One region of the Microbulbifer salipaludis genome, then DNA from elsewhere that is predicted to be linked to it. Evidence: predicted binding sites of a transcription regulator. Region 1 holds the regulator's gene; each other region holds the start of a gene.
The links. Region 1 encodes LexA, which represses DNA repair genes until DNA is damaged. Its sites were predicted from a motif close to ACTGTNTNTANANACAGT; they were not measured.
Positions count from the first base shown of each region.

Region 2: the regulator LexA is predicted to act here: its motif matches at 4,121-4,138, upstream of recA (recombinase RecA).
Region 3: the regulator LexA is predicted to act here: its motif matches at 5,574-5,591, upstream of JF535_RS10810 (YebG family protein).

Region 1 is NZ_JAEKJR010000002.1:1,725,590-1,735,184, reverse strand. It holds gene JF535_RS12970 (ATP-binding cassette domain-containing protein) at 1-24, shown strand, start outside; gene JF535_RS12965 (universal stress protein) at 101-544, opposite strand; gene JF535_RS12960 (hypothetical protein) at 744-1,289, shown strand; gene topA (type I DNA topoisomerase) at 1,562-4,306, shown strand; gene JF535_RS12950 (DUF6586 family protein) at 4,370-4,909, shown strand; gene JF535_RS12945 (hypothetical protein) at 5,028-5,282, shown strand; gene lexA (transcriptional repressor LexA) at 5,369-5,977, opposite strand; gene JF535_RS12935 (LOG family protein) at 6,193-6,843, shown strand; gene JF535_RS12930 (DUF6763 family protein) at 6,937-7,269, opposite strand; gene JF535_RS12925 (TetR/AcrR family transcriptional regulator) at 7,540-8,196, shown strand; gene nagZ (beta-N-acetylhexosaminidase) at 8,299-9,312, shown strand; gene JF535_RS12915 (mechanosensitive ion channel domain-containing protein) at 9,411-9,595, shown strand, end outside.
Region 2 is NZ_JAEKJR010000003.1:4,859-14,453, reverse strand. It holds gene JF535_RS15345 (SLC13 family permease) at 1-9, shown strand, start outside; gene JF535_RS15340 (prolyl oligopeptidase family serine peptidase) at 190-2,370, shown strand; gene JF535_RS15335 (MaoC/PaaZ C-terminal domain-containing protein) at 2,556-3,455, shown strand; gene JF535_RS15330 (CinA family protein) at 3,533-4,045, shown strand; gene recA (recombinase RecA) at 4,193-5,224, shown strand; gene JF535_RS15320 (regulatory protein RecX) at 5,227-5,841, shown strand; gene glpK (glycerol kinase GlpK) at 5,942-7,429, shown strand; gene JF535_RS15310 (alpha/beta hydrolase) at 7,545-8,414, shown strand; gene JF535_RS15305 (Trm112 family protein) at 8,578-8,766, shown strand; gene JF535_RS15300 (HIT domain-containing protein) at 8,815-9,177, shown strand; gene alaS (alanine--tRNA ligase) at 9,239-9,595, shown strand, end outside.
Region 3 is NZ_JAEKJR010000002.1:1,216,963-1,226,557, forward strand. It holds gene ppnN (nucleotide 5'-monophosphate nucleosidase PpnN) at 1-543, opposite strand, end outside; gene JF535_RS10785 (YchJ family protein) at 735-1,148, opposite strand; gene JF535_RS10790 (hypothetical protein) at 1,309-1,620, shown strand; gene JF535_RS10795 (amidohydrolase family protein) at 1,901-3,343, shown strand; gene JF535_RS10800 (amidohydrolase family protein) at 3,343-4,629, shown strand; gene JF535_RS10805 (MAPEG family protein) at 4,661-5,053, shown strand; gene JF535_RS10810 (YebG family protein) at 5,191-5,487, opposite strand; gene JF535_RS10815 (DUF924 family protein) at 5,625-6,299, opposite strand; gene JF535_RS10820 (DUF6249 domain-containing protein) at 6,644-7,468, shown strand; gene JF535_RS10825 (sigma-70 family RNA polymerase sigma factor) at 7,481-8,035, shown strand; gene JF535_RS10830 (hypothetical protein) at 8,076-8,441, shown strand; gene JF535_RS10835 (LEA/WHy family protein) at 8,561-9,058, opposite strand; gene JF535_RS16955 (2OG-Fe(II) oxygenase) at 9,335-9,595, shown strand, end outside.

The DNA.
Region 1 (9,595 bases):
TGGGCAGAGCTGGACAGCCTGTAATCCATCAGGGGTGACCTGTGCACAGGTGGGGGCATGCACACAAGCGGGGGGCGCAGCTGCCCCCGCTTTGCTAGCGCTATTCGTTGGGCGAGTGCACCCGCACTGCCAGCACATCACAGCCGGCACCGTGTAAAACACCGTTGGCCGTGGATCCCAGCAGTAGTGCCAGTCCGTGACGGCCGTGGCTGCCGATGACGATCAAATCGCAACCGGATTCCTCCGCCAGGCGGTGAATTTCTGTGGCGGGCTGGCCCAGTACCACGTGCTGGCGGTCTGAGGGAATGTTGAGGTTGGCGGCGGCCTTGCGCAATTGCTCCTTGGCCTGGTTTTGCAGCTGTTCCTGCACCTCGGAAAGGTCCATTGGTACGTCGCCACCATAGGCAAACGTCAGCGGCTCGATGATGTGGGCGAGGCTCATCGTCGCGTTGTTATGCGCGGCAATCTGGGCGGCTCGCTCCAATACCTGAGAGGATTCTTCAGAGAGGTCCAGTCCCACCAATATGTTGTTATAGCCTGACATTTGGGCTCCCGCGGTCTGGTTGGATATCAAAAAATACCGGGAAATATTGAAACCCCGGTGCTTCTATTGAGTCTACTTTAAAAAAAACAGACTTGACACAACCGCCGACTTGCAGGGAAATGCGCGCCTGCACAGGGGGTTGGCGGCGGTCTGTTCGTCGTTTGTGCCTCAATTCTCAATTTGACACGGAATTTCGCTCATGGCCAGCTGGCTGCCTATCGTCATCATAATATTTGCGATTGCCCTGGTGATCGGGCCGGTTGTCTGGCTGAAACCCAGCAGCCGGGATCGCAAGCTTGCAGAGCTTCGCCAGCGCGCGGCGGCCTCCGGGCTCAAAGTGCAAATGCAGCCGCTGCCGAAATCCCAAGACACGGGTAACGCGGCGGTGTATTCCGCACAGTGGCGCAATCCGCGACGGCTGCAGACGGGCTGGGGATTGGAATTGCAGCGCATGCCCCACGAAATGAACTTCGACGGCGTGTGGGACTGGCGCAATGGCCGTGAAGCTCCGGAGGTGGCCAAGCCGCCGCTCAAGGAATTTCTTGAAATGTTGCCGGCAGATGCCACAGCAGTCTATGCCAATGACAGTGGTCTGGGTGTGCAGTGGCGCGAGCGCAGTGGAAACGGCGGGCTGGCCGCGCTGCAGAAGGCGCTGGATACCATGCGGCCGGTAATAGAAGAAGCGATTCGGCAGCAGCAATCGCGGTCGGAAGAGGCCGGCGACGAGGGCGATTCCCTGCGTTGACGCTGCGCCTTGCCGTCGTGGTCTGTTTTTTAGCGACCGCCCGCGGCCAGGCGCCTCCGCTGGGCCGTGTCGAGCGCTGGCACAATAGCACTGAATCACTGGTCATTGGGCCGGGCACAGACGGTTAATCAACACACAATTGGCTCATCAATTTGTGACGCTTGCTTGACCGCACCGGGGGCGAAGCATATATATTCGCGCAGCGCACCGTTGAAAACGGCTGCAGCCCCAGGTGCGAAAGCAGTAAATTTTCTATTAAAAATCAAAAGCTTATGGGTAAATCACTGGTCATCGTCGAGTCGCCGGCGAAGGCGAAAACGATCAACAAGTATCTCGGAAAAGACTTTGTGGTGAAGTCCAGCATTGGTCACATCCGGGATCTTCCCACCGGGGCATCGAGCAAGCAGCCGGTGGACGCCAAGGAGCGCGCGCGCCGCGCTGCGGAAACCCGCAAGCTTTCTCCCGAAAAGAAAGAGATCTACAAGCGCAAGAAAAGCCGCGAGCAGCTGATCCGGCGCATGGGGATCGACCCTGACCATAACTGGGAAGCCCACTACGAAATCCTGCCTGGCAAGGAAAAGGTGGTGGATGAACTGCGCAAGCTCGCCGCCAACGCTGACCACGTTTATCTCGCAACGGACTTGGACCGCGAGGGAGAGGCCATTGCCTGGCACCTGCGGGAAGCCATTGGCGGTGACGAGAAGCGCTACCGCCGGGTGGTGTTCAACGAAATCACCAAATCCGCGATTCAGGAGGCGTTCCAGGATCCGGGCCCGCTGGATATCGACCGGGTGAATGCACAGCAGGCGCGTCGTTTCCTCGACCGCATCGTGGGGTACATGGTTTCCCCGCTGTTGTGGGAAAAGGTCGCGCGCGGACTCTCTGCTGGCCGAGTCCAGTCAGTGGCAGTGAAACTGGTCGTCGAGCGCGAGCGGGAAATTCGGGCGTTTATTCCCGAAGAGTACTGGACCCTGTTTGCGGACACGCAAACCGCCAAATCTGACGCCCTGCGCCTGGAAGTGAAAAAGCAGGCCGGTGAGGCCTTCAAGCCCACCAACGAAGAGCAGGCCATGGCGGCGCTGAACGCGCTGCAGTCCAGCGACTTCACGGTGAGCGCGCGGGATGACAAGCCCACCAGCTCCAAGCCCAGCGCACCCTATATCACCTCCACGCTGCAGCAGGCGGCCAGTAATCGCCTGGGTTTCAGCGTAAAGAAAACCATGATGATGGCCCAGCGGCTTTATGAGGCGGGCTACATCACCTACATGCGTACCGACTCCACCAACCTGAGTGCGGAAGCGGTGTCCTCGGTGCGCGAGTTCATCGAAGAAAATTACGGTGACAAGTACCTGCCGGAAAATCCGAACCGGTACAGCAGCAAAGAGGGTGCACAGGAAGCGCACGAGGCGATTCGTCCGTCCGATGTGCGGGTAAAACCCAACATGCTCTCCGGCATGGAACGCGACGCTGAGCGTCTGTACACCCTGATCTGGCAGCAGTTTGTGGCGTGCCAGATGACGCCGGCGCAGTTTACCTCGACATCTGTGGTGGTTACGGCAGGGGACTTCGAGCTGCGCACCCGTGGTCGCGTCATCCGCTTTGACGGCTTCCTGAAAGTGGCGCCGGCACAGAGCAAGAAAGACGAAGACCTGGTGCTGCCCGATATCAAGGTCGGTGAAAAGCTGAACCTGAAGAAGCTCGACCCCAAGCAGCACTTTACCAAGCCCCCGGCGCGCTTCAGTGAAGCGGCGCTGGTAAAAGAGCTGGAAAAGCGTGGAATTGGCCGTCCATCGACGTACGCATCCATTATTTCCACGATCCAGGATCGCGGTTACGTGCGTCTCGAAAACCGCCGGTTCTACGCGGAGAAGATGGGTGACATCGTCACCGATCGTCTCAGCGAGAGCTTTACCGACCTCATGGACTACGGTTTTACCGCCAGCCTGGAGGAGTCCCTCGACTCGGTTGCAGAAGGCAAGCGGGGTTGGAAAGACCTGCTGAACGATTTCTATGCCGGTTTCAGCAAGCGTCTCGAAGTGGCGCAGGATAAAGAAGGCGGCATGCGGCGCAATTCGCCCACGGATACGGACATCGAGTGCAGCCAGTGTGGCCGCCATATGCAGATCCGCACCGGTTCAACCGGCGTCTTTCTGGGCTGCTCCGGCTATGCGTTGCCTCCCAAGGAGCGCTGCACCAACACCATGAACCTGGTGTCTGGTGAAGAAGCCGTTGACGCCGATAAAGATGAAGAGGCGGAAACGCGCCAGCTGCGCGAGAAGCGCCGCTGTGGCAAGTGCGGCACGGCAATGGACAGTTATCTGGTGGACGAACAGCGTAAGCTGCACATCTGCGGTAACAATCCGGATTGCCCCGGCTTTGAAGTGGAAAAAGGCACTTTCAAGATCAAGGGTTACGATGGCCCACTGATCGAGTGTGACAAGTGCGGGGCGGATATGCAGTTGAAGTCCGGCCGTTTCGGCAAGTACTTCGGCTGTACCAGCGAGACCTGCAAAAACACCCGCAAGCTGCTGAAGAGTGGCCAGCCGGCACCACCCAAAATGGACCCGGTGCCCATGCCCGAGCTGCCCTGCGAGAAGGTGGACGACACCTACATTCTGCGCGACGGCGCCTCCGGTCTGTTTCTGGCGGCCAGCCAGTTCCCGAAAAACCGCGAGACCCGTGCCCCGTTGGTGAAGGAACTGCTGCCACATAAAGACGAGATTGATCCCAAGTACAGCTTCCTGTTCTCGGCACCCACGGAAGACAACGAAGGCCGCGATACCGTGGTGCGGTTCAGCCGCAAAACTCAGGAGCAGTATGTCCAGAGCGAGGAAGAGGGTAAGGCCACCGGCTGGAAGGCTTTCTACCGCGATGGCAAATGGCAGGTAGACGCGCCGGCGAAGAAAGCACCAGCCAAGAAAAAAGCTGCGGCGAAAAAAGCACCGGCTAAAAAAGCGGCCGCTAAAAAGGCACCAGCCAAGAAAAAAGCCACCACCAAAAAATCCCCGGCCAAGTAATTGGCCGGCTGGTCTGCTCAGCAGGTCGTTGTAAGAAACAGGGAGAAATAGGGAGTATGCAGGTTGAGTAATCCCTATACCGGTAGCGTTGCGTCGGCATTGCGCAAAGCACAGCTGATCCTCCAGTCTCCAGCCCCGGGCGAGGTTGAGGTTGCAGACACTCAGCAGGCGCTGCGGGAAACTGCATTGCAGGAAGCGGCGCTGATGCAGCTGTGGCGAGCCTACAAAGCATTTCTCGCCGAGCAGGGGCAGCAGCTCCAGCTCGGGTTCCGGGCCGGGGGCGAGCCGGATACCGCCCAGGCACTGGCGCAACTGGTGTCGGCTCGCGGCAAGTTCAGTGCCGAAGTCAATGAGCTGGTGAGCCTGTCGGAAAACCCGGACAGCTGGTTTCAGGGCATGCAGGCGGCCTGGGAGGCTCTGTGGCGGCCGGCAGGTGCAGAAGTGGCCCAGTCTGAAGGGGCCATCGGTGTGCAGAGCCTGATCCCCGTACAGCAGCTTGACCGAGCGGCTCCTGAGCCCCTTAGCCGGGATCTGTTGATGAAGTGGCTGCGCGCGCTGAATGAGCTGGTGGTGCGGCAGCGGGCCCACGGGCAGGAGTGGTGAACCCGTCCGGGCTGGATCCGGTTCTGTCCTCTGATTAATCTCCCTTCCCTGTGGTACACTGCCACAAATCGCGCCGGCCGGTGGTTGGTGCTTCCCGGGAAGATAAGTGGAGAGATGAATGTCTTCTGAGACCTACGAAATCATCGAGTTGTCCAATGGTGATGTGGCGCTGCGGCGTGCTGGTCACAAAGATGATCCGTTGGTGCGTATCCATTTTTCTGCCGAGAGTCTCGATTTTCTGCGTGAGCACAAAGTGACCATTGCCCGCGCCATGCTGGAGGCGGGTATCGAAGCGGTGCAGGAGATCAATGCCCTGGAGCCAGAGCCTTTTGAAGAAGAGGACGTGGATTTGACCGAGCACACAATCCACTGATCCTGGTTGATACAGACGCATAAAAAACAGGGCCTAGGCCCTGTTTTTTTATGCGTGGATGTCTGCGGTAATCCGCCCCGTGCGTATCACACCGGGTTTTGCCGGATCACACCCACCGCCAGCCCCTCAATGGCGAAGTTGCGGTCGCGCATATCGACTTCAATCACATTGAAGTCTTCGTTTTCCGGCAGCAGCTGAACCGTTGCCTGGTTGCCCCGGCGCTTGAATCGCTTCACCGTCACTTCGTCTTCAATGCGCGCCACCACGATCTGGCCATTGCGAATGTTGTCGGTCCGCTGCACCGCCAGCAGGTCGCCGTCGAGAATACCTGCATCCTTCATGCTCATGCCGTGCACCCGCAGTAGATAATCTGCTGGTGGATGGAAAAACTCGGCGGGAATTTCACAGTACTCCTCGATATTTTCCTCTGCCAGCACCGGGTTACCCGCAGCAACACGACCGACAATGGGCAGGCCGGTGTGATGGTCCGGGATGCGGATACCACGGGAGGCACCGGCCACCATCTCGATGGCGCCCTTGCGCGCCAGCGCCTTGAGGTGTTCTTCCGCTGCGTTTGGCGAGCGAAAGCCGAGTTCCTGGGCAATTTCCGCGCGGGTGGGGGGATAACCGGTATCGTCCAGATACGTTTTGATCAACGCAAGTACCTGGGCCTGGCGGGCAGTGAGGTTTGTCATGGGCAGTTCCTGTTATTCGAGATCTTCCATCCCGATTTCCCGGGGTCTGTATTTTTATACAGTTGCTGTGATTATATACAGATTTGGCGGGGCCGCAAACGCTGGGTGGATTGCGTGAACTGCTAGACTGTAAGCGGGTTTGGTGTATGGGGTTCGGTGTGTATCGCTCACATCGCCCATGCACTTCGCCAGGCATATTCATAAGGAGCTGGCATATGCTGGATGCAAAAATGCCCGAAGCATGGCGAGTGCTGCGTATTCAGTCTGAACTCGTGGATGGTATCGAGCGGCTGATTACCCTCAAGGGTGCTGTCACCGTGTTTGGCAGTGCGCGGTTCCCTGAACAGGCGGCGGAATATCAGGAGGCGCAACGCCTCGGGGAATTGCTGGCCTGCGAAGGAGTGCCGGTGATTACCGGTGGTGGGCCGGGGATTATGGAGGCCTGTAATCGCGGTGCGTTTTGCCAGTCTGGTGAATCCATCGGGTTGAGTATCGAATTGCCTCACGAGCAATTGCCCAATGCCTATCTCGATATCAATCTGAACTTTCGCTATTTCTTTGTGCGTAAATTTATGTTCGTCAAACACGCGATGGGCTTTATTGCCATGCCCGGGGGCTATGGCACCCTGGATGAGTTGTTTGAAGCGCTCACGCTGGTGCAGACACGCAAGGTGCGGCGCTTCCCCATTGTGTTGGTGGGTAAGCAGTATTGGGCAGGACTCGTGGACTGGATGCGCAATACCGTACTGGCGCGGGGCTGCATTGATGCCGATGACCTGAGCCTGTTCACACTGGTTGATACCGTCGATGAAGCGGCGCAGATCATTATCGAGTTTATCCGTGAGTGTGACGGGGAGACTCAGTAATTCATCGCCGGTTTTCAGCACTGTAAAGGCCGAAAACTCTCTGGGGCGAGGCGGGCAGGTTTCTGGTCGGTTGTGAGGTTACCGGTTCTCACGTCAGAAGATATCGTCGGTTCCCGGATACGATTCACCCTCCAGCCGGTCGATGGCGCTCTGCACCGGTGAAAGAATCGGGCTGCGGAATCCCGAGTCTTCCTCATCCTGCATTTCTTCCGCAAGGATACCGTAGCCGGCATTGGCGTTTTCCGGTTCCGCGGCGCCGATCACCGGTAATCTTGGCCAGCTCTGGAAGTCGATTTCCCCCAGTGAACCGTCCAGGTACTGGATTTCAATGGTGCGGGATGGGTGGTCTACGGCCACCACTTCGAACAAGTCGCCACTGTCGAAATTTTCAAACCAGCTACCAATTTCAGGAGCAATTCTTGCCATGATGTGGCCCTCCCGGGTCAATATCCTGTGGCTCGCAATAGTGGAGCCTCTGAACTCAATCTAGTGTGGGGCGGGAGGTCTTGGTAACTGGCAGGTCGCAAATGTCGTGCGGTGGAACTTTGGCGCGCGCGGATGCGAGGGCGGTTTCACCAGTGGCGCAAATTCTGTGTCGACCGTGCAATGCAGATGGGCTGCCGTGCCGGGGCGACTATGCTAGTCTCTCGCTTTAAACAAACGTTTTAATTATCAGTTTGAAACTGTGAGCAGGACATGAGTCAGCTGGACACCGTCAACCGTATACTGGACGCCGCCGAGGTGCTGTTTGCCGAACGCGGATTTACCGAGACCTCACTGCGGACCATAACCAGCACGGCGGGCGTTAATCTGGCGGCGGTAAATTATCACTTTGGTTCGAAAAAAGAGCTGATACAGGCGGTATTTGAGCGGTTTCTGACCCCATTTACGGAGAACCTGGATAAGGAACTCAGCCGCCGACAGGCGCAACTCGAAACCTCTCCGGGTGCGCAGTTACAGGTAGATGATTTGCTAGAGAGCCTCTACCGCGTGGCCCTCGCTGGCCTGGCAAAGGAGGGGAGAGACCCCAAGCGCTTTATGGGGCTGCTGGGCCTCGCCTACACCCAGTCGCAGGGCCACCTGCGGAGGTTCATTGTGTCTCGCTATGGGGCCAGCTACCGTCGGTTTGCCGGGCTGCTCGCCAATACGTTGCCGCACGTGGACCCGGTTACCTTCTACTGGCGGCTGTATTTTATGTTGGGTGCGACCATCTTTTCCCTGTCGAGCTTCGACGCAATCGAAGCTATCCTTCGGGAAGACTTCGGTGCCGAGAGCAGCCTTGACGAGACCCTGGCGCGACTTGCGCCTGCCGCAGCGGCAATGCTGACGGCTGCGGAGCCCAAAGATACTTGATCCTTCACTGCGAGTTATGGACGTCAACGGAGCCGATATTGCGCGCCTTCGCTGCAACAACTTCGCTGCAACAACAGTGACAGAGAGTGGGAGCTGGAATTCATGTCCGATCAGATTGGTCCGGTGATGATTGATGTCGAGGGTACGGAACTCACGACGGAAGACCGCGAACTGCTGCGTCACCCGCAGGTTGGCGGTTTGATTTTTTTCGCGCGCAACTACCGCGACCGTCCACAGCTGGAAGCGCTGGTGGCGGACATCCGCAGTGAGCGGCCAGGCATCCTACTGGCCGTGGACCAGGAAGGTGGGCGGGTGCAGCGCTTCCGGGATTCCTTTACCCGTTTACCGTCCATGCAGGCGCTCAGCGCGCAGGCGGATCGCCAACAGCTGAAAGACGTGGGGTGGCTGCTCGCCGCCGAGCTGCTGGCGGTGGGCATCGACTTCAGTTTCGCACCGGTACTGGATGCCGATGATAACTTCTGTCGTATTGTTGGCGACCGCAGTTTCGCCTGCGACCCGCTGGCGCTCGCGGCCAAAGCGCGCCCGTTTATGGCGGGTATGCATGAGGCGGGTATGGCGACCACCGGCAAGCATTTCCCGGGGCACGGGCAGGTGCTCGAAGATAGTCATGAAGAGCTGCCGGTGGATCATCGCACGCTGGAAGAAGTACTGGCGGCCGATGGCCAGCCATTTGCCGACTGTATTGCCGCCGGGGAGCTGGAAGCCGTTATGCCAGCGCACATCCGGTTTGAGAAAGTGGACGAGAACCCGGTGGGTTTTTCTCGCTTCTGGTTACAGGAGATCCTGCGCAAGCGGCTTGGCTTTGACGGAGTGATCTTCAGCGATGACCTCACTATGGAAGGCGCCGGCGCGGCCGGTGGTTATGCCGAGAGAATTCGGGCGGCGATGCAGGCGGGCTGCGATATGGGGGTCGTGTGCAATAACCGCGAGGGTGCGCTGGAAGTGCTCTCGGCACTGGAAGGTTACGAACCCAACCCGCTATCCAGCCGCCGCCTCGAACGTATGCGGGGTAAGCCAGTTATAGAAAACTGGGCTTCGCTCGAACAGTCATCCCGCTGGCAGGCTACCCGCGCGTGGCTGGCATCCTGGATGTAAATCCGCAGAATAAACAACTGTATTACTGACTCTGCCAGACAACGATAAATCGGCAGAGACTTTTTAATCTTGAACATCGTCGACGTATGGAGTGATTTGTGGAGCAGGCTAAGGCGTTTATACGCTCCCTGGTGGGGGAAGACCGTTTCTGGATTGCCGAGGTTTTTCTAATTGTGCTCGCCACCGCCTTTGCGGCGTGGATACTGGCGCTGTTTGTGGCGCGCTTGCAGGCGAGGGCGGAACGCACTGTCAACCCATGGGATGACGCGCTGTGCGGGGCCAT
Region 2 (9,595 bases), on a different contig from region 1:
CTGGTATAGTGATTGGGCTGGCACTGTGCATGCTGTATATGGTTTCCTGTGCAGGTGTTTGTTCTGGCATTTTTTGCTTTATTGAAATAATGCTCGGCAAATCCCTCTTGCGCCTCAAGCGCTTGATCTGAAAGGGTGAATTGGGTTTCCTAGACGGTTTCAGACCAACCCGTGGAGGAACCCCCGATAATGAAAAAACTATCCATACTTGCAGTAGCCGGCGTACTTGCCGCGTGCTCGGGTGAGTCTCCAGAGGGAACGCAGACGATGGGCGACGCGCAGGCGGAAACACAGAAAGTCGCTGCGGAAAAGACGGCGCTGGCCTATCCGCAAACGCGCAAGGACGATGTGGTCGATAGCTATTTCGGTACCGAGGTTGCGGATCCCTATCGCTGGCTGGAAGACGACCGCAGTGAAGAAACGGAAGCCTGGGTGCAGGCCCAGAATCAGGTGACCTTCAGCTATCTCGAGCAGATTCCCTTCCGCGACAGCCTCAAGCAGCGTCTGGAAAAACTCTGGAATTACGAGAAGGTGGGATCCCCGTTCAAAGAAGGGGACTACACGTATTTCTATCGCAACAACGGCCTGCAAGACCAGTATGTGGTGTGGCGCAAGAAAGGCGACGGCGAAGCCGAAATTTTCCTCGACCCCAATACGTTCAGCGAAGATGGCACGACTTCGCTGGCTACCCTGAAGTTCTCCAAAGACGGTTCCATCGCCGCTTACGCGGTTTCTGAAGGTGGCAGCGACTGGCGCAAGATCTACATCATTGATGCCGCAAGCAAAAAGCTGCTGGAGGAACCGCTGGTTGACGTGAAGTTCTCCGGTATTTCCTGGAAGGGTAATGAGGGTTTCTATTACTCCAGTTACGACAAGCCAGAAGGTAGCGAACTTTCGGCGAAAACCGACCAGCACAAGCTCTATTACCACAAGCTGGGGCAGCCTCAGTCAAAAGATGCGCTGGTATTTGGCGGCACGGACGAAGAGAAGCGCCGCTACGTCTCCGGTTATGTCACCGAAGACGATCAGTATCTTGTCATCTCCGGTGCTAACTCCACATCCGGTAATGATCTCTTTATCCGTGATCTCTCCCGGAAAGACGCGCCGCTGGTGCAGGTGTTGAGCGACTTTGATTCCGATACCTATGTAATCGATAACCAGGGCAGCCAGCTGTTTCTAGTCACCAACCGCGGTGCGCCGAATAAAAAAGTGGTCACGGTAGACGCATCAAATCCGGCTCCGGAAAACTGGCAGGATTTCATTGCAGAAACCGACCACGTGCTGACCGCGTCGACCGGCGGGGGCTACTTCTTCGCCGAGTACATGGTGGACGCGCTGTCCCGCGTGTACCAGTACGACTACAATGGCAAGCGCGTGCGCGAAATTTCCTTGCCGGGCCCGGGCAGTGTGTCCTCTCCCAGTGGCAAGCGTGAAGATAAAACCCTGTACTACTCCTTCACCAACTACAAAACGCCGTCGACCATTTTTGCGTTCGACGTGGAGAAGGGTGCTTCCGATATTTACCGTGAGTCTGGCGCGGAGTTTGATCCGGCGGGCTACGAGTCCAAGCAGGTGTTCTTCACTTCCAAAGACGGTACCAAGGTGCCGATGATGATCACCTACAAAAAGGGGCTCGAGCTGAACGGCAAGAACCCGACCATCCTGTATGGTTACGGTGGTTTTAATGTCAGCCTGACGCCATCGTTCAATATTGCCAATGCGGTGTGGCTGGAGCTGGGCGGCGTGTACGCGGTACCGAACCTGCGCGGCGGTGGTGAGTACGGTAAGCGCTGGCACGATGCGGGTACCAAGTTGCAGAAGCAGAACGTGTTCGACGACTTTATCGCCGCAGGCGAGTACCTGATCGATAATGGCTATACCTCGAGCGATTACCTGGCCATTCGCGGCGGCTCCAACGGTGGCCTGCTGGTGGGTGCAGTGATGACCCAGCGCCCTGAGCTGGTGAAGGTCGCGTTGCCTGCGGTGGGCGTGATGGACATGCTGCGCTACCACACCTTTACCGCCGGTGCGGGTTGGGCCTATGACTACGGTACCGCCGAGCAAAGTGAAGAGATGTTCCAGTACCTGAAAGGTTACTCCCCGGTACACAACGTGAAGAAGGGTGTGAACTACCCGGCGACACTGGTCACAACCGCCGATCACGATGATCGTGTGGTGCCGGCACATTCGTTCAAGTTTGCGGCCGAGCTGCAGGACAAGCAGCAGGGTGTGGCCCCGACACTGATCCGCATTGAAACCAATGCCGGTCACGGTGCGGGCACCCCGGTCTCGAAAACCATCGAGCAGTACGCCGACATCTTTGGATTTACCCTGTACAACATGGGTATCACCGAGCTTCCCGGCAGCTGAACAACTCCGGTCTGACACAAGCTACAAAACCCGGCGCTCGCCGGGTTTTGTCGTTTTCACCGTGCCATTTTTTGGGGAACACCGGCAGGGGGGGGTACCTCTTCAGCCCGGATTCGCACTATGATGCGCAGTCAATCCTGGTGATGACCAGATTTACCATCGCGCCTGACGCACAAAGCAATTTCATGCCATTACAGATTCAACTCAACACCCGCCCATCGGTACTGCCTCTGTATTTTCGCGCGCTGACCGCACGTAAACCCGGCCAGCCGAGCGGGAACCGCGATGGGGTACTCGCGACGGTCAGCCTCCCGCGCCAGCGTCTCGAGCCCGCGCACCTGAATGATTATCGCGCCGTCTGCGGATTTACACCGGATTCAGCGGTGCCGGCGACCTATCCCTTTGTGCTGGCGATGCCCCTGCAGTTGAACCTGCTGGTGTCTGATGCCTTTCCGTTTCCCGTGCTGGGGGTGGTGCACCTGCGCAACCGAATCCGTCAGTACCGTTGTCTTGTCGAAAGCGACCGGCTGGATATCCAGTGTGACCTGATGGCCCCCGTGCCGGTCAAGCGGGGCTACGAATTTGACCTGGTTACCCGGGTGCAGGTGGCTGGTGAGCTGGTATGGGAGTGCGTGAGCACCCTGCTCAGCCGCACGAAGCCTCGTGCGTCCGGTACCGGTGGCGGCGCGCATTCCCGAGCCCCGGCACCGGAGGAAGGTATGGATATGCGCGGCGTTCGAACGCTGCCATGGGTGCTGTCCGCGGATATCGGCCGTCGCTACGCGAGAGTGTCTGGCGACAGAAACCCGATTCATCTCTATGGGTCTACGGCCCGGCTGTTTGGGTTTCCGCGGGCGATTGCCCACGGCATGTGGCTGAAGGCGCACTGTCTCGCTGCACTGGCGGAGGCGGCAGCGGATGTCGTAGCGGGGCCTTTTGAGCTCAGTGTGGCGTTTAACAAGCCGGTATTGTTGCCCTCGGAGGTCAATCTTCAGTTCTGTGGCGTTGAATCCGGGGTACGCTTCAGCCTCGTCGATGGTACAGGCAAGCGCGCCCACCTGAGCGGGCGGATCGAGCGCATCTAGCCCCCGGGTCTGGTTGCTTCGTGTCAATCTGTGTATCTATGGTTATCTGGTTCATTTGATCATTCTGAGGAAAGCTGGTGGATTTACAGACCCGACAGTTGGCGGAGAAGCTCGGCGAGGTGCTCGCGGATCTCGGCTGGAAGGTAACGGCGGCGGAGTCGTGCACCGGAGGTGCCATCGCGGCCGCGATCACTTCGGTTGCCGGTGCGTCTGGCTGGTTTGAGGGCTCCGTGGTTTCCTATGCCGACCGTATCAAACGCGAGTTTCTGGGGGTGGATGCCGGGGACCTGGTGGAGCTTGGCGCCGTGAGTGAGACGGTGGTGCGCCAGATGGCGGTGGGTGTGCTCAGCCGCCTCGACGCGAATCTCGCGGTGGCCGTGAGCGGTGTCGCCGGGCCGGACGGCGGCAGTGCCGAAAAGCCGGTCGGCACCGTGTGGATCGGCTGGGCCCACGGCCAGGGGCAGGAGCCGTTGCAGGCCGACGCGCGTCTGCTGCACTTTGATGGTGACCGTCAACAGATTCAGGCGCAGACCGTTATTGCGGCACTGAACGGATTGCTCGAGATTGCCGAGTCCCATCGCCAGCGCTGACCCGCGCACCGTTCCGGCGGGCTCTGAAACCGCCGTTGCCCGGCTCGCCTGTGCGGCGACCATCAATTCCAGATTACTGGTTGCTTATACAGTAATTTTTCTCTAAGCTCCCTCCCATAAGTAATCTTCAAGTACATGGGAAGGGTCATGGATTCCAACAAAGACAAGGCTTTACAGGCGGCGCTGTCACAGATTGAGCGTCAGTTCGGCAAGGGCACCGTCATGCGCATGGGGGATAAAGAGCGCGTGCGCATCCCCGCGATTTCCACCGGTTCCCTGGGCCTGGATGTGGCACTGGGCATTGGCGGCCTGCCCCGTGGGCGTATTGTGGAAATCTATGGCCCGGAATCCTCCGGTAAAACCACCCTGACCCTGCAGGTGATCGCGGAAGCCCAGCGCAAGGGCGGCACCTGTGCGTTTGTCGATGCCGAGCACGCGCTGGACCCGATCTACGCCGAGAAGCTGGGCGTCAATGTTGACGAACTGATCGTATCGCAGCCGGATACCGGCGAACAGGCGCTGGAAGTGGCGGATATGCTGGTGCGCTCCGGTGCGGTGGATGTGCTGGTGGTCGACTCCGTGGCGGCGCTGACGCCACGCGCTGAAATCGAAGGTGAGATGGGAGATTCCCATGTGGGCCTGCAGGCTCGTCTCATGTCCCAGGCGCTGCGCAAGCTCACCGGTAACATCAAGAATACCAATACGCTGTGCGTATTCATCAACCAGATTCGTATGAAGATTGGCGTGATGTTCGGTTCCCCGGAGACTACCACCGGTGGTAACGCCCTCAAGTTCTACTCTTCTGTGCGCCTGGATATTCGCCGCATCGGCGCGGTGAAAGAGGGCGACGAGGTGGTCGGTAACGAGACGCGGGTCAAGGTCGTCAAGAACAAGGTGGCGCCCCCGTTCAAGCAGACCGAATTCCAGATCATGTACGGCCAGGGGATCAACCTGCTTGGCGAGATTATCGACTACGGCGTGAAGATGGGGCTGATCGATAAGGCGGGTGCCTGGTACAGCTACAAGGGTGACAAGATTGGCCAGGGCAAGGCCAATGCGGTGAAATTCCTGAAGGAAAACACCGATATTCGGGATGAAATCGAAGCCCAGTTGCGCGCCCAGTTGCTGGGTGACGTGGTGGAGGCTAAGCCGGAAGCGCTGGAAGCTGCGGAAGACTGATCTTGTCTTTGCCCGACGACAATTCCGGCGGCCAGCCCTCCTGGCCGCCGGTTGCCTTATCGCAAACTGCCTCATCCTCCCCCGCCGACGCTAGCGCGGCTACCGGGGAGTCTACCGACACCTTCCAGACCCTGTTTAATCACGCGCTTGAGTTGCTGTCGCGTCGCGAACATTCCTGCCACGAACTCCGCCAGAAGCTTGCTAAAAAGCATCCACTCGATGACTTTGACGCGGTACTGCTGCGCCTGCAAGAACTCAACTACCAGTCTGACCAGCGCTTTGCCGAGGTATTCTGCCGCTCCCGGGTACAGCGCGGACAGGGCCCCATCAGAATTCGCCAGGAGCTGCAGTTGCGTGGTATTCACAGTGCGCTGGCGCAAGCGGTCATGGAGCAGTTGCAGGAGGGCGTGGATTGGTTCGAGCTGGCCCTCGAGCAATTACAGCGCAAGTTCCGTCGCCCAATTTCCCCCTCGCTGGATCGCCAGCAGCAGGCCAAGGAGCGTGCCCGCCGGCAGCGCTATCTAGCCTATCGGGGTTTTCCCAGCGACGCGATTCAGTACGCCATCGCCGAGCTGGATGCCGTCGAGCCAGAAGAATATCCGTACTCGGGTTTCTAGGCTCGCGGCGGAGGCTGGACGTAGTGGATGTGGTAAACGAGGCGTATATACTGGCTAGGGAGTAACGGTCTGCACAACGAATAATGAACAGTGAGCCGCGATGATTCTCTCCATTGACCAGGGTACAACGGGTACCACTGCGCTTGTCTTTGATGCTGATGGCCGCCTGCGTGGGCGCAGCTATTCCGAGTTTCCCCAGTATTACCCCCGACCTGGCTGGGTGGAGCACGATGCCGAAGAAATCTGGCAGGTAACGCTCAGGGTTTGTTCGGCTGCGTTGCAGCGGGCCGGCGTGGCAGCCAGTGAGCTCCGCGCGCTGGGGATTACCAACCAGCGGGAGACCACGGTGCTTTGGGATCGCCATACCGGCAAGCCGGTACACCGGGCCATTGTCTGGCAGTGCCGCCGCTCGGCGGGCATCTGCAGCGAGCTGCGCGAGGCAGGCGCCGAGTCAATGATCCGGGCGAAAACCGGGTTGCTGCTGGATGCGTATTTCTCCGCCAGCAAGTTGCGCTGGATTTTCCAGCAATCGCCGAAGCTGTTGCGCCGCGCAGAAGCGGGAGACCTGTGTTTTGGCACCATCGACAGCTGGCTGATCTGGCGGCTGACCGGCGGCAAATCCCACCTGACCGACCACACCAATGCCAGCCGCACCCTGTTATACGATCTGGATCGCCGCCAGTGGGATGGCGAACTGTTGAACCTGTTCGGCTGCCCTCCCGCCATTCTTCCCGAAATCAGTCACTCCGCGGGCGAGTTTGCGACCACCGATGCTTCGGCATTTCTCGGCGCCGAGGTTCCTATCAGTGGCGTAGCGGGGGACCAGCAGGCCGCGCTGTTCGGCCAGGGGTGTGTGGAACCCGGCAGCCTGAAAAATACCTACGGAACGGGGTGCTTTATGCTCGCCTGTGCCGGGGCTGTGCGCCCGCTGGTGCCCGATGGGCTGCTCACCACCATTGCCTGTGATGCGGCCGGGCAACCGCAATTTGCCATTGAGGGCTCCGTATTCAACGGTGGCGCGGCGGTGCAGTGGTTGCGAGATGACCTCGGGGTCATCCAGCAGGCTGCGGAAACGGAGCAGATTGCGCAGGGGATTCCGGATACGCGGGGTGTGTATCTGGTGCCGGCCTTCAGCGGCCTTGGGGCGCCGCACTGGGACGCGGGCGCCCGCGGCGCCATATTTGGCCTCACCCGCGGCGCGGGCCGGGCGGAAATTGTGCGCGCTACCCTCGAGTCCATTGCATTCCAGAGTCACGAACTGGCGCAGCTGATGGCGCAGGCCCTGGGTGTCGAGCTGCAATGCTTGCGGGTCGATGGTGGTGCCAGTGCCAATAACTTCCTGATGCAGTTCCAGGCGGATATTTCCCGGCTTTGTGTGGAGCGCCCCCGGCAGATAGAAACCACCGCGGTCGGCGCTGCGTTGTTGGCCGGTATCGGTGCCGGCGTGTGGTCTCCCGGCGGCCTTCCGGAGTCGCTGGTGGATGTCGAGCAAGATTTCCTGCCACAGATGGGGGAGCTGCAACGTCGGGACCTGTTGAACGGTTGGGCAAGGGCCGTCGCCTCCTGCCGCACGTTCCGCGCAGAATAATCGCTGGCGAAGGGGCGCTATTCGTTGTACAAAAACGGATAGCGACAGGCCTGTTATCGTTCAACCCGCTTGCAGCGCCTGAATCCTCGGATAAGTATAAAAACAGGAGGGGCCCATGTTCCTGGAATCTCGTGGTGTCCGGTTGCACTATCGGCGGTGGTGGGTGGAGCACGCATTGGGTGCGGTGGTGATTGCCCATGGGCTTGGTGAACACAGTGGTCGTTACCGGCACCTTGCGCGCGTGCTCAATGCGCACGGTTACAGTGTCTATGCCCTGGACCATGCAGGCCATGGACAGTCCGAAGGACGACGCGGCGATATCAAAGATTTTTCAGCCTACGCCGAGGACCTCGCCCGCTGTATTCGCTTGGTGCGCCACGAAAACCCGGACCAGCGGATTCACTTGCTTGGTCACAGTATGGGCGGAGTGATTGCCTGTGCCACGGTGGCTCGCGCGGTTGAAGGCGCTCAGGTCGATAGTCTGATTTTGTCCGCCCCCGCATTTGCCGGGAAGAGCGAGCCGGGCAAGCTCGAGCTGGGCCTGATACGCCTGCTGGCGAGCGTCTGCCCCGGGTTGTCCCTCCCCAATCGGCTGAATCCTTCCTATATAAGCCGCGACCCGGAAATCGTTCAGGAGTACTGCAGTGACGACCTGGTACACGACAGGGTGACGCCGCGCTGGTTTCTGGCCTACCGCAAGACCCGCGATCAGTTGCTCGCGCAGCCCGAGGCGATCGCGATCCCGACATTGACCCTGCTGCCGGAGGGCGACCAACTGGTGGCGCCCGAGGTTACGCGGGACTGGCAGCGGCGGCTCCAAGGTGCGCAGCACCGGTTGTGTGCCTTCAGGGGCGCTTATCATGAGATCTTTAACGAGCCCGATGGGGCGGAGCAGGCACTCGCGGCGGTACTCGAACATCTCGCCGAGCATGCGCCGTCAGGCCAGCGCGGGGGCTTGTCCGAGCCACAGCGGGCCGCCACCTGAGAGGGGGCTGTCCACCAGCCCGCATGGGCCCCCAGGCCCCTTTCTCCCTCCGTACCCGGAAATCTTCCGGCGGCCGTGAAAACCCCCTGAAAGCGTTGTACCATACGCGGTCATTTTTGACCGGTAGCCCAGTCATGGCGGGCTGTTGGCACAAGCGGGGTACATCATGGACAAAAAATTACTGAGTTTGCTGGTCTGCCCGGTCAGCAAGGCACCGCTGGAGTATCGCGAGGAGTCTCAGGAGCTGATCTGCAAGGCCAGTGGCCTGGCGTATCCGGTGCGCGATGGTATTCCCGTGATGCTGGAGTCAGAGGCAAGGCCACTGACCACCGACGAGAAACTCGACAAATAGCCTGCTTGACGCAGGCGGTTTTGGCCCGGGACGGCGCAGGAGACCAGTGTGGCTGAGCGCAGTGTGTTCACGCGAATCATCGAGGGCGAGCTTCCTGCTCGACGCCTTTATGAGGACGATCAGTGTATTGTCATTGAAGATCGCGCGCCGCAAGCGCCGACCCACCTGCTGGTCATCCCCCGCAAACCTTTGGTCAATCTGGCGGATGTGGCGGCGGAGGATGGCCCATTGCTGGGGCACTTGATGTGGGTTGCCTCGACGATGGCGCGGCGCCTGAATCTGGAAAAGGGCTTTCGCCTGGTGGTCAACAATGGCCGCGAAGCGGGGCAAACCGTATTTCACCTGCATATCCATTTGCTGGCCCAGCGCAAAATGCCTGAGGCCGGCCTTGCCGACGACCTGCGGGACTGAACACTGGCGACGCGATGCACGCGTCGGAACAAAATTTACTGATGATGTGGAAGTTGCCTGAATGAAGAGCGCACAGATACGCGAAGCATTTCTTAACTATTTTGCCGAGCAGGGACACACCCGTGTTGCGTCCAGTTCTCTGGTGCCCGGGAATGACCCTACGCTGTTGTTCACCAACGCCGGCATGGTGCAGTTCAAAGACACTTTTCTGGGGCAGGAATCGCGTCCGTACGTGCGTGCTACCAGTTCCCAGCGCTGCGTGCGTGCCGGTGGCAAGCACAATGACCTGGAAAACGTCGGCTACACCGCTCGCCACCATACGTTTTTTGAAATGCTGGGCAACTTCAGCTTTGGCGACTACTTCAAGCGTGAAGCGATTCAGTTTGCCTGGCAGTTCCTGACCGAAGTCCTGCAACTG
Region 3 (9,595 bases), 510 kb from region 1:
CAGGTGGCGCAGCGCCAGCTCGTAACCCACGCGCTTGGTGTAGTCGTACTCTTCCTGGGAAATCGAGTGGCCGCCCCAGCACACCACCAGCCTGGGGGTGCGGTCGCCATCAAAAGTGCCGGCATTGCGCAGGATATGGAATACCGCATCGGTTACCCCCTGGGCCGATACCAGGTCGTAGCGCGGGTTTCCGGTAATTTCGCTGTTCACGTAAATGATGTCACGCAGCACCGCAAACAGGTGCTCGGCGATGCCCTGGATCATCTTGCCGTCGACAAACGCCGAGGCCGGGGCATTTTTCACTTCAAGTTTGACGCTGCGCTCGGTGGGCACCACGGCGATATCGAAATCCCGGTATTTCTCCAGCAGTTCTTTACCGTCGTCCATGTAGTTTCCGCAGTTGAGAACTGCCAGGGCGCAGTTGCGGAACATTTGATAGTGGGGGCCATGGCTGTGGCGGGCCAGCTTGTTAATTTCGTATTTGGACAGAATGTCAAACTGTCCGGTAGGGGATACCTGTGCATCAACGAGATCGGTAGACATACAACCCTCAAGCAATACTGCCGGCACTCACCTTGCGATTCGAATCTGCCATTCGAATCTGCAATGCACCGTGCAGTTGTTATCGATAAATCAAAATTATTGATTGCTCTGGTCTTACATTATGGCACTGGCGGAATTACGCACGACGATGTGGCTAATAATGGCACGAAAATCCTTATCTATCGGAAGCTTCAGCTTGCGCCGATTGATGGCCACTTGTCCAGTGGTTCCACATAGACCCAGCGTTTTTTGTGCAGCTTGAACAGGGAGATTTCGTGCAGCGCACGCTCGGTGTCGCCATCGGTAAACCAGGCTCGAAACTCGACAATGGACTTCTTCAGCCCCTGTTTGCTTTTTACCACTTCGAGCCGTTGCCACCGGGTGGTCAAATCGTCGCTGTTGAGCTCGGGGCAGGTGTCCGGGTGCCAGGTTTTTGTCAGGTAGGGCAGGTTGCCGGTCACAAACGCACTGTAACGGCTGCGCATCAGTGCCTCGGCAGTATTGGGGTAGGCTTGGCCGCTCAGGTAAATCCCGCAACACTGCGCGAGTGGCTTGCCGGAGCAACAGTGGCAGGGCGGGGACGCAGACGTGGCGGGCGTTGACATGATGGATACAGGCTCCGGTGTTTGGTGATCTCTGGCATGTGCCGGATATGATATCAGGCAGGCGCAAAACTGACCGGTCGGGTCTTGAGAGGAAATAGGCGCAGTACCTGCTAGGCTCAAAGTAGTAACGGGCGCCGTTTTGGCGAAAGGCAGGTATGAGATGATGCGCTGGGTTGTGTCTACAGGCGTTTTATTGGCCGTGATGGCGTTGGTGACCAGCGCACAAACGGAAGACCCCGGCCAGCCGCAGCTGGGCGGAGGGCAGAGCCCCAACCTGAGCTTTTGCCAGGAGCGCTTCTACGATGAGGATGACGGGTTGATCCGCTGCAACTGGGCGGTGAACTTTAACTTCGCCTGCTTTGTTTCCTACCCCAGTAACAAGATTATCCAGGCGGGCTCAAAGCTCTCTGAACCGGAAGTGGTGGGCGAGTGTGATAATGGCGAGCGGATTATCAAGCTGCTGCATTATTAACCGCCGCACTGGGGCTGCGCCCGGGCGTTACTTCAATTCCCGGTGTAACCCTCTACGTCAATTCTCTTCATCAACTCCCTGGATTAATTTCCTGTTTGTCCCCCTGCAGAAACCTCCTGCACCTATCTCCACAGAAACTTCCTGCGTTGACTGTCTCGATTGGCCAAAGCATCTGGTCGGCCGCGTCATGTGCGGTGCTGGCGGATTCCTGAATTGCTGCTAGCATGGGCGCTGATTTTCAATCTGATTTTCTATAACAACAGCAGTGGTAGGAGGGGCAATGCGGCCAACTCTGGGTTCGAATAATGTGCGGCAACGTCTGTTTGCCGTGGCCGGCAGTACGGTACTGGCCATGGCGCTCAGTGCGTGCGGCGGGGATAAACAGGACAAGTCAGACGGGGCCGATTTCGCGCGCCAGGGCGCATTCCCGTCGACCTATAAAGCCGACGAGGCCGCGCCGGTTCTGATTCGCGGAGCGACCGTGTTAACGGGCACCGGTGAGCAACTGAACAATACGGATGTATTGCTGAAAGACGGCAAGATCGCAGCGGTCGGTGAAGACCTGAAAGCCCCCAAGAAGGGCATGGTGGTGGAAGGGGCCGGCAAATGGGTGACCCCGGGCATTATCGATGTCCACTCCCACCTTGGCGACTACCCCGCACCGGCGATTGAATCCTCTCAGGACGGCAACGAAATGACCTCGCCGAACACCGCCGAGGTGTGGGCCGAGCACTCCGTGTGGACACAGGATCCGCAGTTTGCGCTGGCCCTGGCGGGCGGCGTGACCACGCTGCAGATTCTGCCTGGCTCGGCCAACCTGTTCGGCGGCCGCGGCGTCACCCTGAAAAACGTACCCGGCCGCAGTGTGCAGGACATGAAATTCCCCGGCGCGCCTTATGGCCTGAAAATGGCCTGTGGCGAGAACCCCAAGCGGGTCTATGGCGGCAAGGGCAGTGCGCCCTCAACGCGCATGGGCAACGTGGCCGGTTATCGCCAGGCCTGGATTGAAGCCTCCGCGTATCGCGACAAGTGGGATAACTACGAGAAAAATGGCGGGGAGGAGCCGGACCGCAACCTGCAGATGGAGACCCTGGCAGGGGTGCTGAACGGCGATATCCTGGTACACAACCACTGCTACCGCGGTGAAGAAATGGCCATCATGATGGATGTGGCGGAGGAGTTCGGGTTTCAGATTTCCACCTTCCACCACGCGGTAGAGGCGTACAAGGTTGCTGACTTGCTGGCAGAGAACAACGTCTGTGCAGCCATGTGGGCGGACTGGTGGGGCTTCAAGCACGAAGCGTTTGATATGACCGAAGCCAATATTGCCATTGTTGACCAGGCCAAGGCCTGCGCATTGATCCATTCGGATTCTGCGGTGGGTATCCAGCACCTCAACGAGGAAACTGCCAAGGCGATGGTGGCAGGCCAGCGCGCCGGTTTCCATATCGAACCGCGCCACGCCGCAGTCTGGATGACCCTGAACCCGGCCAAGTCCCTCGGTATTGATGACGTCACCGGCAGCCTGGAAAAAGGCAAGATGGCAGATGTGGTGGTGTGGTCTGGCAACCCGTTCAGCGTGTACAGCAAAGCCGAAAAAGTCTTTATTGATGGCAATTTGATGTACGACCGCGATAACCCCGAGCGACAGCCGCACAGTGACTTTGAGTTGGGGATTCTGGATGCCGAGGGTGAGCGTCTGCCGGAAGGAGGAGAGCGCTAATGAAAATGAAACAGTTGCTGAAGATGGGTGTGCTGGCCTCTGTATTTTTCACGGCGCCAGTGGCGTTGGCGGAAACACTGCTGATCAAGGGCGCAAAGGTCATCACTTTGAGCGATCAGGGCACCCTGCAAATCGGGGATGTACTGGTCAAAGACGGCCGCATCGCGCAGATCGCGGATGATCTTGGCACTATGACGGCGGACCTGGTGATCGACGGCCGCGGCAAAGTGGTCACTCCGGGCCTTATCGCACCGAATAGTGAACTGGGGCTTACGGAAATCGGGGCGGCGGCGTCGACCAATGACGGCGCGATTGAAGACAGCTCTATCGGTGCCGGTTTCAATCCGGTAGTCGCCTTCAACCCGCACTCCACGTTAATTCCGTTCAACCGCGCCGGTGGCGTTACGCGCGCCGTGGTGGTGCCCAATAGCCAGCAGAAGATTTTTGCCGGGCAGGGTTTTGGCATAAAGCTCACCGGGGATTTCGACAGCGTGACGGATCGGGCACTGCTGCAAAAAATCTATTTTGGTGAATACGGCGCTTCTCTGGCCGGCGGCAGCCGGGCACGTGCCTACGCGCAGATTCAGGCCGCGCTGGGGCAGGCGAAGGAATACGCGGACAACCGTGATGCCGTTCGCCGCGGTGAGTGGCGAGATCTCGATTTCTCCATTGCCGACCTGGAGTCCCTGCAGCCGCTGCTCAGCGGCGAGCAATCTCTGCTGGTCAATGCCGACCGGGCCAGCGATATCCTGCAATTGCTGGCGCTGGCGAAGCAGTTCGATCTGAAGCTGATTATTGAGGGCGCTTCGGAAGGCTGGATGGTCGCGGAGCAGCTGGCCGCCGCGCGGGTTCCGGTGGTTATCGACGCAATGAGCAATACGCCCACCGCGTTTGAGAAGCTCGGCGCGCGCCTGGATAACGCCGCACTGTTGCACAAGGCGGGCGTGACCGTGGTGATCGGCGGCCCCGGCTATGCCGGTACCCACAACAGCTACCTCTCGCGCCAGGGCGCCGGCAATGCCGTGGCGTACGGGCTGCCTTTTGAAGAGGGCGTGCGCACCATCACGGCAAATGTTGCCCAGGTGTTTGGCCTTGAAGGTGGTGTGCTGGTGCCGGGTGGCGCGGCGGAGTTGGTGCTGTGGAGCGGTGATCCGCTGGAAGTGACCAGTTTTGCAGAGCTTGTTGTGATCGACGGGAAGCCACAATCCCTGGAGAACCGTTCAACGCGCTTGCGCGATCGTTACCTGCACCCTGGTGCTGGTACCGGTCATGGCTACAAGAAGTAATCAAAACTAACGGATGGGAGTAACCCCTGAGATGATGAGTTTACAAGTGACTGCGCTCTATGCGGGCCTGTGCGCGCTGCTGGTGATCGCCCTGGCATTCAAGGTAGTGGCCTTTCGCCGCGGCAAGAAAGTAGGGCTGGGTACCGCTGGAGATAAACAAGGGCAGGTCGCTGTGCGCACCCATGCCAATGCGATTGAATACATTCCGCTGGCACTGATTCTGATGCTGATTGCGGAAATCAACGGCCTGTCACACCTGTGGCTGCACTGCCTGGGTGGGGCCCTGGTGCTGGGGCGTCTCCTGCATGCGATCGGTTTGGTTGCGGGGCAGGGCGGTTATCATCCCGGTCGTTTTCTTGGCACCTTGCTGACCTGGGTGGTGATCATCATTCTGGCGGTAATCAATATCGCCGCTGCGTTCTAACCACTCCGCCATAAAAAAAGCCCGGCAAGCCGGGCAGAGTACAGGGGTGGAAAAGAGTACAGGGGTGGAAACCTGGGGCTCGTTCCGCGCAGCCGGGTGGGGAATCCAGCTGCGCGGGCGGCCATAGCTTGTTTACATTACTGGTTGGCTGCCAGCGGGGTAACGTTTTCGCTGTCTGCTTGCTCGTCCGATTGCTCTTCTTCCAGCAACGCTTCCGGTTTGCCTTTGCAGGCCTTCGCCAGTACGTCCCGGCGCTTGGCCAGCATCAGGCCGATTTCTTCACAGGCTTCTTCGGAAACGCCTTCAACATTGCGCTCGATCAGCGCGGTAATGTTGGCGGCCAGTTCCAGCATCTTGTCGTGTTCTTCGGCGTCTTTCTTGTTGTCGAACATGGCTCCGTCTCTATCACATTTCCAAACCGCTACTACCGCCATAAGGGCCTCCTGTTGTCTTTTACAGTGATTCCGGACTGATGCCGGGCAATAACCGTGTGTTGTTTAACTTGGATGAATATACAGTATCTGTATGGGTATCCAGTGTCAACCGCTCAATGCGGTCATCCACTGATGTGTTAAAACCCGCCACCATTATCCAGCCATTCCTGTTCTTGTGCAGAGTTTTTCCGGCCGAGCGCCGCATTTCGATGGGGATAGCGCCCAAATTGGTCAATTACCCGCCGGTGTGCCACGGCAAAACGGTAGTAATCTTCGGCCGCATTTGCCGCTTCCGGGCTTACTCCGGGTCCGTTTACGGGGAAGTCGTGCCGCAACTGGTCGAAGTAGGCCACCGACTGGGCCTGCACCTCGTCCAGCTCGGAATGCTCCAGGGGCATCCCCACAAAGGCGCGTTGGTGCAGCCCTAATTGGCGCTGCTGGTTGCTGCGAATCATGTTCTGGCAGATCTCCAGCGCCAAAGGGTCGCCGGCAAACGCCCTGGCGGAGCCGCGAAACACATTGCGGGTGAACTGGTCGCACAGGAGGATCAGTGCCAGCCGGCCGTCGATGGATTCGGTCCAGTGCCCGAGTTCGCCCGCCAGCGCGGCATCAATGGCACGGTCAAACCGGTTGAGGATTTCGGCGTCGAATTCGTCACTACGTTGGAACCAGTGCGCGCGCTGGTGTGCTGCTGGGTCGCGCTGCAGGTCGTCACTGCCAAACCAGAACGCAAGGACCGAGGTGGGTGTGGCAGTGGTACTGGGGAGAGGCGTAGTGGCTGGGGTGGTAGTGGCTGGGGTGTGTGAAGTCATAGGTATCCCGTTTGCGTGATAAAGTGGCTGCGTGGGGTTACAAGACCGTTTCCCTGATTATTTTTGCATCTGCTTTGCATCCAAAGCGGATCGCCGCTGCGTCCATCAGGAGAAGGGTAAAGCCCGGCCGTGTGACAGCAGTGCGGCAGGCCTGTCTGGTAGAAGGTACTGCAGATGGCCGCCCGGATACAGGGTGGCCAAATTATGTACAAGTTGCTGTCGCACAGACCCTGGGCCCGCGGTGGGCCTTTTCAGCCGGTCAGATTAGTAAGAGCGAGATAACATCAATGAGAGCGAATGAATTAACTACGCGTAACCGACAGCCTCGCTGGGCGTGCGCCTTTGTGGCGGCCCTGGCAATGGGTGTCTCCGGCAGCTTGCTGGCACAGGACGATGAGACGGTAGCCCCGCAGCCGCCGCAACCCCCGGCAGCGGTGGTCGCACCGGAGGCGCCGGCGAAGTCGGCAGAAAACAAGGTGTCGAAACAGGTGCGGATCTTGCGCCAGGAAGACGGCAGCCTGCGGATTCACGCCCGCGATGAAAATGGCGAGAGCGCTGACGTGCAGATCGACCTCGGCGAGGAGTTTGGTGGCGCGGTCACCCGCCGTATCTACGAGAAGCTCGAAGAGAAAGGGATTCTCGATGAGAAGGGGCTGGTGGTCGAGGAGGCGCTTGATTCGGTGCCGCGCAATATCAGTATCGGCATCAATGCCGATATGGAGCGCGCCGAGCGCATCCGCGCCGAAGTGGAGCGCGCCCGGGCCGAGCACGGTGAATATCGGGAGCATTATGCAGAGCGTCGTCGTGGCCCGGATATGGAGTGGTTGATCGGTGTAGTCGCGATCCTCGCGGTCTTTGGCACCCCGATCATGATTGTGTGGTTGGTGACCCGCAACAGCTATCGCAAGAAGCAGCTGCTGATGGACAACATCAATCGCATGGTCGCTGAAGGGCGTGATATTCCGCCGGAGCTGCTGGACGCAATGGAAGGCGAGCGCGCTGGTAGTACGAAAGACCGCGGTTTCACGCTGATGGCGGTAGGTGCGGCCATCTTCATCTGGTTGACGGCCGCTTCGGGTATTGGGGCTGGCAGCCTGGGTCTGATACCACTGTTTATCGGGGTAGCCCGGTATTGGAACTGGAAACTCGATCACCAGCAGGCCGGTTAAGGATTACCACCCATGGACCTCAATGATGAGGATCTGATCAAGCGTGTCGTCGAAGACGGGGACCAGCGGGCTTACGCCCAGCTGGTTCGTCGCTATCAGTCACAGCTGCGATTCTCGCTCCGCCAGCTGTGCAATGGCGATCAGGGTCTTGCCGACGACATGGCGCAGGAGGCCTTTATCAAAGCCTACAAGGCGCTGCCGGCATTTCGTGGGGATGCGCGCTTCAGCACGTGGCTGTACCGCATCGCCTACAATCTGGTCATGAGCCACAAGCGAAAGAATACACCCGAGGTGGATCAGGAGGCGGTTGACCGCGCCCAGGCCCAGGAAAGTGTCGAAGAAGCACAGCAACTGGGCATGGCCAGAGACCTGAATTCGGCGATGGGGGAATTGAGTGACGCCCAGAGACAGGCGGTGCATCTATGTATGCAGCGCGGCTTTTCCCACGAGGAAGCGGCCACAATTATGAAATTGCCGCTGGGCACGGTAAAATCCCACGTTAATCGCGCAAGGGCCAAGTTGCAGTCGTTACTGCAGGCCTGGCGGGAGGAGGTAGCCAGTGGCTGATTCAAGAAATTCCACAAGTGATACAGCAGGTATTCCAGGTATGGTAATCAAAGGCGGTGTTGTGCACTCTGAATCCGGTGTTATCGGCGGTGACTCGCCAGATTTCGACACCTGGCTTTCTCAGCAACTGCAGTTCAACGAGCCTCACCTGGACGATGATGGCTTTTGTGAGCGGGTAATGGCGGATCTGCCACCCGCGCCTGCGAAGCGGTCCGAGCGTCGCGCCACGCGCTACCAGTATGCGGCGGTGATCGCGGCATCCGCCATCGTTTGCTGGCAGTTCCCGTTGCAGGAGGCGCTGGCAGCCATGGCCGAACAGAGCATTAGCCTGTATAGCCTGGTGGGGCTGGGTATTCTCAGCTCCGTAGTGGCCATGACCGGCGGTATTGTTGCCGCGCGTCGATAGTCTCGCCGCCTTTTGAGCCTTTCCTGACCCGGCTGGGTTGGCATTTCGCCGACCCAGCCCGCGTCCCTTCCCTGACCGTCTTCTTTCCCAGCCCGCCGTGCCGCTCTCTTGGCGCGGTATCAGCGCTGGTATTGCCCCAGTCTAATCTCTCCCCGCTTGGATACCCGAATCGCGGGTAGCAGCGACGCCTTCAACCCCAGTTTGGCCTCCAGTTCATAGGGCACGGTATTGCCCTGCATCCGGATCAGCTCCGCCGCCGCCATGAATGACCCCATCAGGTTTGCAGACGCATCCACGGTGATGGCCTGCTGTCCGTACGCCGGCACTACCGGCAGGGTATTGGAGGTGCCGGTCACGACCTTGTGCCCGGCCAGCTTGAGCGTGTAGTAGAGGCCAGACAGGGCCAGGTCTGTGTTGTTGGGGTTGAATACACGCAGGTGGATACGAAAGCGCAGGTTGCCGCTGCGATCACCGGGCAGGGGTTCCAGTGCGGTAAGTTGCACATCTGGCTTTTCAAAGTCCGGCGACAGAGTGGCGCAGCCAGTCAATGTCAGGAGGGGGGCCAGGAAAGAGATCAGGAGCGCGCAGAGCGCGTAGCGGCGGAGTGAGCGGATCAAGCGGGTCACCTTGTTCAGCGGTAATCGAGAGCCGTTTTGGCGTGTCGTTAAATGGCAAGTCTAGCGGAATCGTATTCTGGTGCTACCGGTTCGTGGCGATATGGTTTTTCGGGCCCAGGTAGTGGGGTAGACCCCGGTAGCGGCGGTGGGTTCAACCCAGGGATGGGGTGCTCAGCGGTAGCGCCCGGGTAGGGCGATGGGGCAGAGGGGGCGGACTATACTCAGTGCGCGAGTTGGCCCCGCGGCATGGGCCGGGCGAGAGCAAAGGAGTGTCTTGTGGAATTTACAGAACTTCAGCCGGACTTGAAGCAGTGGATGCAGGAGGCTGTGGAGCGCGGCCAGTGTCAGGCGAATGTGATGGATGCGCTGCTGAAGGCCGGGTATCAACCTTCCATCGAGCGTGCCGTTGAGCAATGTATTGCGGCCTATTCCACCGGCGATAGTGTGGCGGCGCGATCGGGTGTCCAGCCCAATACGGGCCTCGCCGCAGATACCTCAGCTCAGGCAGCGGCAGAGGAGGAGTACGACGGCAGTCGC